One region of the Thermovenabulum sp. genome, then DNA from elsewhere that is predicted to be linked to it. Evidence: riboswitches for the same ligand, from Rfam matches in the RefSeq annotation. Region 1 holds a riboswitch; each other region holds the start of a gene.
What was found. Region 1 has a riboswitch for thiamine pyrophosphate ahead of thiM (hydroxyethylthiazole kinase). Riboswitches for the same ligand answer to the same signal wherever they lie in the genome.

Region 1 (4,569 bases):
AGTGGGGATGATAGGAGGAGGGAGGGTCCCAAAACCGGGGGAAGTTACCCTCTGTCATTACGGGGTGCTATTTCTTGATGAAATTCCTGAATTTGATAGAGAAGTATTGGAGCTATTAAGACAACCAATGGAAGACGGTTGTGTTTCCATTGTGAGAAATAATGCTAAAATAATATTTCCATCCAAATTTATGTTAATTGCAGCAATGAATCCTTGTCCGTGCGGTTATTACCTTGACCCTTTCCATGAGTGTTCGTGCAATCCAGGGAAAATCCAGAAATATCTCGGAAAAATAAAAGGGCCTTTGCTGGACAGAATAGACCTGCAAATTGAAGTAGCTTCTGTGAAATTCTCAGATTTTGAAGATACAAAAACTACCGACTCCTTTACTATTAGAAAAAGAGTGGAAAATGCAAGATACATTCAAATTGAAAGATATAAAAATCACGGGATTTTATATAATTCAGAATTGAGTGGTGCTTTAATTAATAAATTCTGTTCAATTGGAAAAACAGAAAAACTTCTTTTAAAAGAAGCTTTTGAAAAATTAAAATTAAGTGCAAGGGCTTTAAACAGGATATTAAAAGTATCCCGTACCATAGCTGATTTAGAGGGAGAAGAAAGAATAAGTGAAAGGCATATTGCTGAAGCATTACAATACAGAAACTTAGAAAAATACTATGGGCTATAGTTTTCGGAGGTGGTATTTTGACCTATCCAAGGGTAGAAATAAATTTATCTTTGATAAAAAAGAATGCGATGAATATCGTAGAACTGTGTAACAAATACGGTATAGAAGTGATGGGAATCACAAAAGGCGTATGTGCTTTAGAACCTGTAGTGCGAACGATGATCGAAGGCGGAGTAAAAAAACTGGGGGATTCACGTATAAAAAATATTGTAAAATTAAAGAGTTATGGTGTAAATTTACCTGTATACCTTATTCGGATTCCCATGCCCTCCGAAATAAACGATGTAGTAAATTTTGCGGATGGTAGTTTTAATTCGGAATTTGAAGCAATAAAATTAATTTCTCAAAAAGCAGTTACAAATGGTAAAGTACATAAAATTATATTAATGGTTGATGTAGGGGATTTAAGGGAAGGAGTCATGCCTGAAGATGTTAAAGACTTAGTAGGAAAGATTTTAGAACTTCCCGGAATAGAATTTGAGGGAATAGGTACCAATGTGGGGTGTTATGGAGGAGTACTCCCTTCAATAGAAAATACCTCAATTTTGGTGGAAATAGCTGAGGAATTGGAAAAATGTTATGGAATTCGAGTAAAAACCATTTCGGGAGGTAATACCGCTACTTTAAAAATGGTTGAAGAAGGGATTTTACCCCGCCGCATTAATCAATTAAGGATTGGTGAAGCTATTCTTTTAGGTACGGATTCAACAAACTTTCGAAAGATCCCTAACACTTATCAGAATACGGTGATCCTTAAAACGCAAGTAATAGAGGTCAAAATAAAGCCTTCAAAGCCTATTGGAGAAATAGGAAGGGATGCTTTTGGTAACATTCCTGTTTTCGAGGATAAAGGACCCATGAAAAGAGCAATAGTAGCTCTGGGAAAACAGGATTGCAGGATAGAAGGATTAATTCCAGATGAGGATCATATAAATATCCTCGGGGCCAGCAGTGATCACCTTATTCTTGATGTAACAAATTCACTTAAAGAAATAAGAGTTGGGTCAATAATTGATTTCAAAATGAATTATGGCACAATGTTAGGACTTATGACCTCCCCTTATGTTGAAAAAATTATGGTATAGTTTAACTTTCTAAAAATTAATAAAAGATATCTTTGGGAGGAATTTATATGCTAAATGAAATATGGGAAAAAATAGATTCGGAAGTGGAGCTTAATAAGGAAGAACTCTGCTATATTCTTTCTTTAGAAGACCCGGAAAAGTTAGAAATTCTTTATCAGAAAGCTGATAAAATAAGAAAAAAGTATGTCGGAGATGAGGTTCATCTTAGAGGACTGATTGAGTTTTCAAATTATTGCAGGAATAATTGCCTTTATTGCGGAATACGCAGGGATAATAAGAAAGTTAAACGTTATCGCATGGAGATTGATGAAATTTTTGAAACCGTATTATTGGCTTCAAGATTGGGTTATAAAACTGTTGTGCTGCAATCGGGGGAAGATATGTACTATACTCTGAATAAGCTTACAGAACTTATAAAAAGGATAAAAGATAATATAGATATTGCCATTACGCTAAGCATCGGTGAACGTTCTTATGAAGAGTATGAAAAACTTTATGAGGCGGGAGCTGATAGATATTTAATGAGATTTGAGACATCAAATCCCGAGCTTTATGCTAAGCTTCATCCGGATTCAAGCTTTGAAAATCGTATTAATATTTTGAAGTGGCTAAAACAAATAGGATACCAAACTGGTTCGGGAATAATGATAGGATTACCCGGTCAAACCATTGAAGACCTGGCTGAGGATATATTAATGTTTAAAAAACTTGATCTTGATATGATAGGGGTAGGTCCTTATATTTGTCACCCCGATACACCTCTTGCAGGCAATCCCAGTGGTACTGCCGAGATGACCCTCAAAGTAATTGCTTTGACAAGGATAGTAACGAAAAATACTCATATCCCGGCTACTACAGCTCTTGCTACTTTGAGACCGGAGGATGGCAGGGAAAAAGCTCTGATGGCTGGTGCAAACGTTATTATGCCCAATGTAACTCCTATGAAATACCGGGAACATTATACTTTATATCCCAACAAAATTTGTATAAATGAAAGTGCACAGCAGTGCAATTTGTGTATAAAAAGAAGAATTTACTCCATAGGAAGGGTAATAGGAACTGATTACGGACATTCTTTAAAAAAACGAGAAAATAGTTGAATGTCAAAAAAGGCTATTTTAGTGCATTGACAGCAGGATTATTTCAGGATAAAATATCAAAAAAGAATAGTAGACTACCGGGGGTGCTGCTTAAGCGGCTGAGACGGGAAATTTTTCCCGAACCCTTGAACCTGTTTGGGTAATGCCAGCGGAGGGAAGGTAGTAAAAGCATAAATCGTACCGCTGGGTACGATTTTTTATTTGTTCTACAATTTCAAAATAATTAAATAAATCATAAAAAAACGGAGGTATGAAAATGATTTCCGGGATTTTAAAAAAAGTCAGGGAAAATAAACCCCTTATACACCATATTACTAATATGGTGACCGTGAATGACTGTGCAAATGTTACACTGGCAGTGGGAGCACTACCTGTTATGGCTCATGCCCTTGAAGAAGTAGAGGATATGGTAATGGCTGCTTCGTGTTTAGTCCTCAATATAGGTACACTTACGAAAGAGCAGGTAGAAGCGATGATAAAAGCTGGAAAAAAAGCGAATCAGATGGGAATCCCCGTTGTGCTTGATCCTGTAGGAGCAGGAGCAACACCTTTACGGACGGAAAGCACCTGGAGAATACTGAACGAAGTGAAAGTTTCCGTAATAAAAGGTAATAGTGCAGAAATAGGTACCCTTGCCGGTGCAGGAGGAGAAATAAGGGGTGTGGAAGCGGTAAAAAGTAGTGAAAATCTTTTGCCTGCTTCTAAGGAACTGGCCAAAAGATTGAATACTATAATTGTGGTTTCAGGTGCCACAGATATAGTTACAGATGGAGAAAGAATAGCCCTTGTTAATAATGGTCACTATTTAATGGGCACGATTACTGGTACGGGATGCATGTTAACGTCGGTTATTGGGAGTTTTTGTGGAGTAGAAAAAGATTATTTTAGAGCTACCGTTGCAGCTTTAGTAGTTTTTGGCATTAGCGGTGAACTTGCGGCAAAAAAATCTAATATTTACGGTCCGGCAAGTTTCAAAATAAATTTTTTTGATGAACTTTATAATATAACTGAAGAAAAGATAATCGAAGGTTCAAAATATAAGGTAGAATAATAAAAAGTTTTACCTTATACAAAAACCAATGATGCCGCGCCTATTGCACCTGCATCTTTATCCAATTTGGCTTTTACGATTTCAAGGTGTTTAAGGTTAGTAGGTAGAGATCTTTCTTCAACGGTACGCATCATCTTTGAATAAAACATATCCCAGCATTGAGTAAGCCCGCCTCCGATGGCAATGAGCCCGGGATTGAAGATATTTATCAGATTAGCAAGCCCCACACCAAGATAATATCCTTCATTCTCCACGAGGGTTAAAGCAAAATTATCACCTTCTCTTGCGGCAGAAAAAACGTGTTCTGCATTAATTTCTTCATTTCGGGCTTTTTCAATTATTTTTGTTTTTATCCCTGATAAAATTCCTTCTTTGGCGAACCTTGCCAAAGCAGTGCCCGAAGCATAGGCTTCCCAGCATCCCGAGTTTCCGCATTCGCATATAGGACCTTCGAAATTAATAGTCATATGGCCTGCCTCTCCAGCATTTCCTCCTATACCTTTGAAGAGCTTACCATCAATAAAGATTCCAGCTCCTATACCTGTGCTTATTGTTATGTAAATAAAATTTTTAACTCCCTTTCCGGCTCCGAATAAAAATTCTCCAAGAGCCGCTGAATTGGCATCATTTTCTACAATTATT
Region 2 (4,569 bases), on a different contig from region 1:
TGCCAACGACATTACCGGGCCTGTGGCAATTAAGGAATTCGAAAGGGCTGGGGGTAAAGAGGTATTCGATAAGGAAAAAATTGCCCTAATACCTGATCATTTTACGCCTAACAAGGATATAAAATCTGCTGAGCTTTCCAAAGCTTTAAGGGATTTTGCCCGAAAGCATGATATTACTCATTATTACGAAGTGGGGAGAATGGGCATTGAGCATGCCCTTCTTCCCGAAAAAGGTCTCGTAGGTCCGGGAGATCTTGTAATAGGTGCCGATTCTCATACGTGCACCTATGGAGCTTTGGGCGCGTTTTCTACAGGAGTTGGAAGTACGGACATCGCTTTTGCCATGATGACGGGAAAATGCTGGTTTAAGGTGCCTGAAAGCATGAAGTTTATCTACAGGGGAAAACCCGCTCCCTTTGTCACCGGAAAGGATTTGATACTTTTTACAATTAAGGACATAGGGGTGGACGGAGCGCTTTACAGAGCCATGGAATTTTCGGGGGAAGCATTAAAATACCTTACCGTAGATGAAAGGCTCACCATTACAAATATGGCGATAGAAGCGGGAGCAAAAAACGGTATTATGGAACCCGATGAGGTCACATTGGATTACGTTAAAGCAAGGGCTCAGAAACCCTATAAAATATTTAAAAGCGATGATAATGCAGAATACTGTGATATAAGGGAATACGATGTATCAAAGTTGGAGCCACAGGTTGCCCTCCCACACCTTCCCGAAAATTCCGTCAATATTTCTGAGGTAGGAGATATTACTATAGATCAGGTGGTTATCGGCTCCTGCACCAACGGAAGGATTGAAGATATGAGGATGGCTGCAAAAGTTTTGAGGGGAAATCGGGTCCATCCTTATGTAAGGATGATAGTAATACCCGCAACGCAGGAGGTTTATCTACAAATGATAAAGGAGGGAATAATGGAGGTATTCGTAGAAGCAGGTGCGGCGGTCAGTACACCTACCTGCGGGCCGTGTCTTGGAGGGCATATGGGCATACTGGCAAAGGGTGAAAGGGCTGTTTCCACTACCAATAGAAACTTCGTTGGACGAATGGGACATCCCGAAAGCGAAATATACCTGACAAATCCGGCGGTGGCAGCAGCTTCTGCGGTAAAAGGGAAAATAGTGCATCCCATGGAGGTGATAAAAAATGATATATAAAGGAAGGGTGTGGGTTTTTCCGGATAATGTGGATACCGATGTGATTATCCCGGCAAGATTTTTAAATACTACGGACCCCAGGGAGCTTGCGGAGCATTGTATGGAAGATATATTCCCGGGTTTTTCTAAAAAAATTCAACCGGGAGATATAATAGTAGCCGGGAAAAATTTCGGGTGCGGGAGTTCGAGAGAACATGCCCCCATTGCTATTAAGGAAGCGGGTATTAGCTGTGTTATTGCAAAATCCTTTGCCAGGATTTTTTACAGGAATGCTATAAACATAGGCCTTCCCATATTGGAATCTTCGGAGGCGGTGGAAGGGATAAAAGCGGGGGAAGAGGTTATGGTGGATACCGATACCGGGGAAATAAAAAATATCACGAGCGGGGAAATATTCTACGCAAAACCCTTTCCCGGGTTTATAAATGATATAATTAAAGCCGGCGGACTACTGAACTTTGCAGGAGGAGGGCAAAAAAATGTATAATATAGCCCTCCTTCCCGGGGATGGTATTGGCCCGGAGGTTATAAACGAAGCTATAAAGGTTTTATATGCTGTCCAGGAAAGATTCGGCATTAAATTCAATTTCAAAGAAGGACTGGTAGGCGGAGCAGCTTTCGAGGCATTTGGAGTACCTCTTCCCGAGGAAACCCTTAATCTTGCGAAGGCTTCCGATGCGGTGCTTTTTGGGGCGGTGGGAGGCGCAAAGTGGGATAATTTGAAAAGAGAGCTCCGGCCGGAACAGGCAATCCTCAAATTGAGGAAGGAGCTAAATCTATTTGCCAACCTCAGGCCCGCTGTTTGTTATCGTTTTTTGGCGGATTCTTCTCCGCTGAAAAATAATATAATTAGTGGAAATCTGGATTTACTTATAGTGAGAGAATTAACCGGGGGGCTTTATTTCGGGACGCCTCGAGGGAGAGAAAATACAGGGCAAACGGTAAGGGCATTTGATACAATGGTTTATACAAGCGAAGAAGTAAAAAGGGTGGCCCGGGTTGCTTTTGAAGCAGCAAAAAGAAGGAGAAAAAAGGTAACTTCCGTAGATAAAGCCAATGTGCTTGAAACCTCAAAGTTGTGGAGAGAAGTTGTGGAAGAGGTAAGCAAAGAATATCCTGATGTGGAGCTTTCTCACATGTATGTGGATAACTGCGCCATGCAACTTGTATTAAATCCGGGACAGTTTGATGTTATTTTAACCGAGAACACTTTTGGGGATATCTTAAGTGATGAGGCATCGGTACTAACCGGTTCCATAGGTATGCTGCCATCGGCAAGCATAGGAGAAAAAGGGCCTTTTTTATACGAACCCTGCCACGGTTCGGCACCGGATATAGCGGGTAAAGGTATCGCAAACCCCATCGCCTGTATTTTGTCCGCGGCAATGATGCTGGAATACTCTTTTGATGAAAAGGAAGCGGCAAGGTGTATAAAAGATGCGGTAGAAAAAAGCTTAGAGCTGGGCTACAGGACTTACGACATTAAAGAAGGTGCAGGGAAGGTGTTAACAACCTCCGAAATGGGAGATGTTATTAAAAAGATTATTCTGGAGCTTTAAAAGGGAAAGAAGAATTTTTTAATATATTTTTTATAGTGGATTTTTACGAAAAAATAAGGTATAATTTTCGAAAAGCTGTAATAAAAATTTAATAAAATTTATAGGATACGTGCTGGGGGAGCCGAAAGGCTGAGAGGAAGCTTTAATGCTTCGACCCCTCGAACCTGACCGGGATAATGCCCGCGTAGGGAAGCACAGAGCTGAAAATTTGTGCCTACCTATTCGGGTAGGCACTTTTATTTTAAAAAGTAAAAAAATTTAAAGAAAAGGAGATGGCTTTTATGATGAAAAATATTACAAATCCTGTTTCAGATGAAAAAATTAGCAGATTGATTCTCAAAAGTTATTTTGAAGACCTCTACGATGCCGTTTCATCGGATGTAATTATTGCAGGTGCTGGGCCATCAGGTCTTTATTGTGCTATTCTACTTGCCCAAAAGGGATTCAAGGTAACAGTTTTGGATAAAAAACTTTCGCCCGGTGGAGGAATATGGGGAGGAGCAATGAGCTTTAACAGGGTGATTTTGCAAAAGGATGTGGAAGGAATTTTAAAAGAGTTAGAAATACCGTATAAGGAAGAGGAAAATGCGTTAATAGTATCTTCAATAAGTTTTGCCAGCAGTCTAATTGCAAAAACAACTTCCTTCAATAATATTAAAATCTTTAATTTAATTTCAGTAGTAGATTTATATTATATTGACGAAAAAATTTCAGGAGTTGTAGTTAATAATTCAGCAATAGAACTTCAAAAACTTCACGTTGATCCCATGGTGCTTGTTTCAAGGGCCGTTTTGGATGCCACAGGGCATGAGGCAGTACTGGTAAATCTTTATAATAAAAGAACTAAAGTCGATTTGGTGAACGAATTTTTTATGAATGCAGAAAAGGGAGAAGAGGATGTAATTAATAATACGAAAATGATAGCCCCGGGTCTTTTTGTTTCGGGAATGGCTGCAAATAATGTTTACGGCGGATACAGGATGGGGCCAATTTTCGGAGGAATGCTTTTATCGGGTAAGAAAGCGGCAAAATTGATTTCGGATTATTTAAATGCACACTAAAATAAAATTTTAAGGGGTGAAAAATTATGAAACTTGCTTTAACCATTGCTGGCTCCGATTCCGGCGGAGGGGCGGGAATTCAGGCGGATTTAAAAACCTTTTTCAGCCACGGAGTCTATGGGATGTCAGTAATTACGTCGGTTACCGCTCAAAATACCCTCGGGGTGCTGGGGGTGCAAAATATTTCAGAAGATATGGTCTATCTTCAGATGAAAGCGGTTTTTGAAGACTTATTCCCCGATGCGGTGAAAATTGGCATGGTTTCGACGAAGGAAATTATCGAAGCAATTTCTGAAGGCCTTGAAGAATACAAACCGGAGAAAATAATCCTGGACCCCGTGATGATTTCAAAATCCGGTCACAGGCTTTTAGAAAAAGATGCCATAAAAACTTTGATTGAAAAATTAGTACCGAAGGCTTTAATCATTACTCCCAACAGGGAAGAAGCAGAGGTAATTGCGGAAAGAAAAATAAAAAATATAGAGGAGATGAAAAAGGCTGCAAAGGATATTGCCAAATTGGGCTGCAGGACAGTTCTTATAAAAGGAGGGCATTTAGAGGGGAATAAGGCTATCGATATTTTATACTTAGGAGAAGAAAATTTCGTATTTTTTGAGGAAGAAAAAATTAATACAAAAAACACCCACGGCACCGGCTGCACGTTTTCGGCGGCCATTTGTGCCAATTTGGCAAAAGGTATGGATATAAAAAAAGCGGTGGCGTATGCTAAGCTTTATATTACCCGCGCAATAAAAACTTCGGGAAATATCGG
Region 3 (4,569 bases), on a different contig from region 1:
AAAGGTTTATCTCTTGAAAAACTAAAAATTATAGCTGAGTTAGGCAGTACAGAAGCTATAATACAGGCTGTAAAAGCAGGAGTAGGAATTTCAGTTATTTCCAATAGGGCCATTGAAGATTATAAAAATACTGGTATTTTAAAAACTTTTAGAATAAAAGGTATTAAAATGCTGAGAGATTTTTACATAGTAACAAAAAAAGGTAGGACTCTTTCACCAAATGCTGAAAGCTTTATAAATTATCTTTTGAATGCGGCTGAGTAATGCTGCTATTTTTTATTTTTTTAATGAAGGAAACATATGGATAATTGTCGAAATTGTAATAATAGAAGAAAAAAGGAAAGGGGTTGATATGTTGAAAAAAGCATATTACAAGCTATTAAGAGGATTTTTTGTAGTTTACTTGGTTTTTTATTTAATTGCATTTTTCCCGACTATAGTGTTCGCATTACCTTTTAAAGATTTGGATGACAAAAAATTTGAGTGGGCAAGACCATTTATTGACAAAATGTATAATTTAGGAGTAGTATCTGGAAAAGCCCAAGATATTTTTGCACCTGCAGACCCTATAAAAAGGCAGGAATTTATAGTAATGCTAATAAAAGCGTTGGAAGAAGAGAGCAAAGTAAAAGGAAAATTACTGCCAAAAGATTTTCCCAATCAAGGAAAAATTCAGAGTTGGGCAAAAGAATATATAGCTTATTCTATTGAAAAGGGAATTATTACAGGAGATGACTTTAAGAATTTTAGGCCAGAAGAAAATTTAAAAAGATACGAGGCAGTAATTTTTATTGTTAAAGCCTTAGGTTTAGAAAAAGAAGCAAATTCTATTAAGATTTTAAATTTGACTTTTAAAGATGTTTATACTTTATCCTTTGAGACAAGAAAATACCTGCAGTTGATTGTAGATAAAAAAATTATGTCAGGTATAGACAAGGAAAATTTCAAGCCCTACGATTATATTACCCGTGCACAGGCTGCTAAAGTGTTAAATCAAGTTGTGAAGTATACAAATAATACGAGGATATTTAAAGGTAAAATTGAAAATTTAAATTTATCGGAGGGAAATATAGAAATTTTACAGGGCAATATTATTAAAAAATATAATCTGGATAAAAATATTTCTATATACAAAGAAGATGAAAAAGGGAATTTACTAAAAATAGAATTAAAAGACTTAAAAAAATATCAGGATGTCAATTATATTGTAAAGTCTAATAATGTTAGTTATTTAGAAGTAATTTATTCCAATAATATAATAGAAAGTGAATTAGAAGACTATGAGGGAAAAATAAAAGCTATAAATCTGCAAAACAATTACCTTATTTTAGAAAAAGTAGATGGTAGCATTTCTTCTTATATAATAAATTCTGATACCAAATGTTTTATGAATAATAATGTTATTCCTGTAAACGAGAATCTAATCGGTAAAAAAGTGAAAATTTCAGTATCAAACGGCAAAATCATGAGGATAGAAGTTGCAGGGGAAAATAAAGAAGTAAAAGGTATTTTAAAAGGGATAGTATCGAATGTTTCACCTTCATATATAATAATCGAAAATTCATTATCGAAAGAAAATGAGACTTACATACTTTCCAATTTGATAGAAACTATAAAAAATGATAAGCCTGCAAGCATTAACGAGCTTCTGGGAGGAGACATGGTAATCGCCTCGATTACAAATGGAAGTGTTACAAGAATTATTGCAGAAAGTGCGGAAAAAACAATTTTTGGAGTAATTAAATCCATTAATTTTGCAAACAAGGTTCCACTGATTTCTGTAATTGATAGTGAGGGTAATTTAAAGGAATATGAGGTAGATAGTCAAGTAAAAGTAATAAAAAATGGAATAACATCCAAATTAAATGATTTAAAAATATCTGATGAAGTGACCATTGTAATTAGATATAACAGAATAGTATCTATCTCGGCTAAGACGGTAAAAAAAGAGATCACTGGCACCATAAAAGAAATTTCTCATACTTCTGTAAATTATTCTAAAATAGTTATTTTTAATGAAAAAGGTGAAGAAGTTAATATCGTAATTACTCCGGATACAGATATTTTAAAAGATAAAAAAAATATTACGGTATATGATTTAAAACCCGATTATAGTATTAGAGCAATTGTTGAAGGAGAAGAAGCAAAAAGCGTTGAAGTTTTTACAACGCAAAGTCTTTTGGCTTTTAGAGGTAAAATAAAATACATACATCAAGATATAATGGTTATAATAGCAGAAATCACGAATGAAAAAGGTACGGAAGTAAGAGAAATTCATTATGGAACAAATACTTTATTAATAAAAGGCAATAGAACAATTTCACTTAGCAAGTTTTCTGATTATTTTAAAGAAGGGGATGATATAATTATAATAGGAAAAGTTGAAGGGGGATTATTTAAAGCTGATGTATTAATTAATTTGATCGTTCAAAATTGATATTGAAAAAATATTTTATTTTAAGTATAATGGTGAAAAATCGAATAATATAATTATAATAAAAAAAATTGATGTGCTGGGGGAGCCGTAGGGCTGAGAGGAAGCATTGATGCTTCGACCCCATGAACCTGATCGGGGTAATTCCCGCGTAGGGAAGCACTGAATCAAAAATAAAAGTGCCTACCTATTCGGGTAGGTATTTTTATTTTTATATTAAATTTTTATATTAAAATTTTATTAAGTTAAAGGAGGAATTTTTTATGAAAAACAAAAATTTTACTGTACTTATCGAAGGAGCATTAATGATAGCAATATCACTCATATTGAGTTTTGTAAAAATATTTCAAGCCCCCTATGGTGGCTCAGTCACCCTTGGAAGTATAGTTCCTATTATTTTATTTTCTTTAAGACATGGGACCTTCGCGGGTTTGAGTGCTGGAGTCGCTTATGGTTTTTTGCAGTTAATCGTTGAACCCTATATAGTTCATCCTGTTCAAGTAATCCTTGATTATCCTTTAGCATTTGGGCTTTTAGGTCTGGCAGGTTTATTTAGAAATAATGTTTTTTTAGGGTCATTTCTGGGTATTTTTGGTAGATTTGTGTCGCACTTTTTATCCGGTGTTATATTTTTTGCATCTTATGCTCCAAAAGGTATGAATGTATATTTGTATTCAGCATTATATAATGGTAGTTATCTTTTACCGGAATTTATTATTACTTTTGTTTTAATAAGATTTGTGCTGTATAATAAGGTTTTAAAGAATATTAGATAATTTTAACAAAAAAATTAGTAATAAATCTTTTAAATTTATTTTTTTTTATTAAAACATTTATTGATTTAAATCGTTGAATCGTGATATAATTTTAACTAAATTTTTATTACTTTTGCAGAGGGGGTTTTTTAATGTTCAAAAAAACAACGGCTTTACTGCTAATCTTTATTATGGTTGCGGGTTTTTTAGCGGGATGTTCCAGTAATTCTTCAAAACCTGCACAGGAGCTTGTGTTTTCAATTGCGTCGGAACCACCCACTCTTGATCCACAGCTCGCTACAGACCAATATTCAATAATTGTAGGAAATGCCGTGTTCGAAGGTTTGGTAAGGTATTACGATGGAAAAGTATATCCTGGTATGGCTGAGAAATGGGAGGTTTCTGAGGATAAAAAAGTTTATACCTTTCATTTAAGAGATGCAAAATGGAGTGACGGGACAAAGGTAACAGCTTACGACTTTGAATATTCCATAAAAAGATTACTGGATCCAAAAGTAGCATCCGGTTATTCCTTTCAGGGGTATTACATATTAAACGGAGAGGATTATAATCTCGGTAAAATAAATGATCCGAATCAAATAGGAGTAAAAGCTTTAGATGAAAAAACTTTACAGATTACTCTAAGAGCGCCGGTAAAATATTTTGAAAGTCTTTTAGGTTTTATCTCATTCTTGCCATCTAAAAAAGAATTGGTAGAGAAATACGGTGAAAAATATGCTGCTGACGCTGATAAAATGGTATATAACGGGCCCTTTATTATTAAGGAATGGAAACACGAACAGGAAATTGTTTTGGAGAAAAACCCGAATTATTGGGCAAAAGATAAAATAAAGCTTGATAGGGTTAGAATTTTAATTGTTGCTGATCCAAATACCGCATACCAGATGTTTGAAAACAATGAGCTTGATTTTGCTGATGTGCCAACTGTACTCGTAGATAAAGCAAAAAGCGAAGGTAAAGCCCTGACTTATATGGATAGTTATGAATATTTCATAAGATTTAATATGAAAAAAGAAGATAAACCATGGCTGGGCAATGAAAACTTTAGAAAAGCAATCGGTTTTGCAATTGATAGGGAAGATTATATAAACATGGCATTTAAAGGCATATCAAAACCTGCAACAAGGCATATTCCACCAACTTTAAGCGGTTTAGAGAAGAAATTTGTAGAAGAATATCCTTATGATTTTTATCCAGCAAAAGCTGATGTACAAAAGGCAAAAGAATATCTAAATAAAGCAATGCAGGAATTAAATATCAGTGATCCTTCAAAAATAAATATTGAAATAGCTGTAGATGATAGTTCTGGTACGAAAGTAGGAATTGAGGCAATCCAGGATATGTTGATTAGAAATCTGG

Region 2: another riboswitch for thiamine pyrophosphate. It lies ahead of ACPLOV_RS00180 (sulfide-dependent adenosine diphosphate thiazole synthase); the one in region 1 lies ahead of thiM (hydroxyethylthiazole kinase).
Region 3: another riboswitch for thiamine pyrophosphate. It lies ahead of thiT (energy-coupled thiamine transporter ThiT); the one in region 1 lies ahead of thiM (hydroxyethylthiazole kinase).

Annotation. Positions count from the first base shown of each region.
Region 1 covers NZ_JBNARB010000005.1:23,581-28,149, forward strand. Annotated here, with positions in the region: gene ACPLOV_RS03920 (YifB family Mg chelatase-like AAA ATPase) at 1-691, shown strand, start outside; gene ACPLOV_RS03925 (alanine/ornithine racemase family PLP-dependent enzyme) at 709-1,776, shown strand; gene hydE ([FeFe] hydrogenase H-cluster radical SAM maturase HydE) at 1,824-2,876, shown strand; TPP riboswitch at 2,946-3,051, shown strand; gene thiM (hydroxyethylthiazole kinase) at 3,133-3,927, shown strand; gene ACPLOV_RS03940 (ROK family protein) at 3,942-4,569, opposite strand, start outside.
Region 2 covers NZ_JBNARB010000001.1:33,170-37,738, forward strand. Annotated here, with positions in the region: gene leuC (3-isopropylmalate dehydratase large subunit) at 1-1,177, shown strand, start outside; gene leuD (3-isopropylmalate dehydratase small subunit) at 1,167-1,664, shown strand; gene leuB (3-isopropylmalate dehydrogenase) at 1,657-2,736, shown strand; TPP riboswitch at 2,841-2,944, shown strand; gene ACPLOV_RS00180 (sulfide-dependent adenosine diphosphate thiazole synthase) at 3,018-3,797, shown strand; gene thiD (bifunctional hydroxymethylpyrimidine kinase/phosphomethylpyrimidine kinase) at 3,824-4,569, shown strand, end outside.
Region 3 covers NZ_JBNARB010000020.1:25,546-30,114, reverse strand. Annotated here, with positions in the region: gene ACPLOV_RS09625 (selenium metabolism-associated LysR family transcriptional regulator) at 1-264, shown strand, start outside; gene ACPLOV_RS09620 (S-layer homology domain-containing protein) at 353-2,437, shown strand; TPP riboswitch at 2,506-2,609, shown strand; gene thiT (energy-coupled thiamine transporter ThiT) at 2,698-3,210, shown strand; gene ACPLOV_RS09610 (peptide ABC transporter substrate-binding protein) at 3,342-4,569, shown strand, end outside.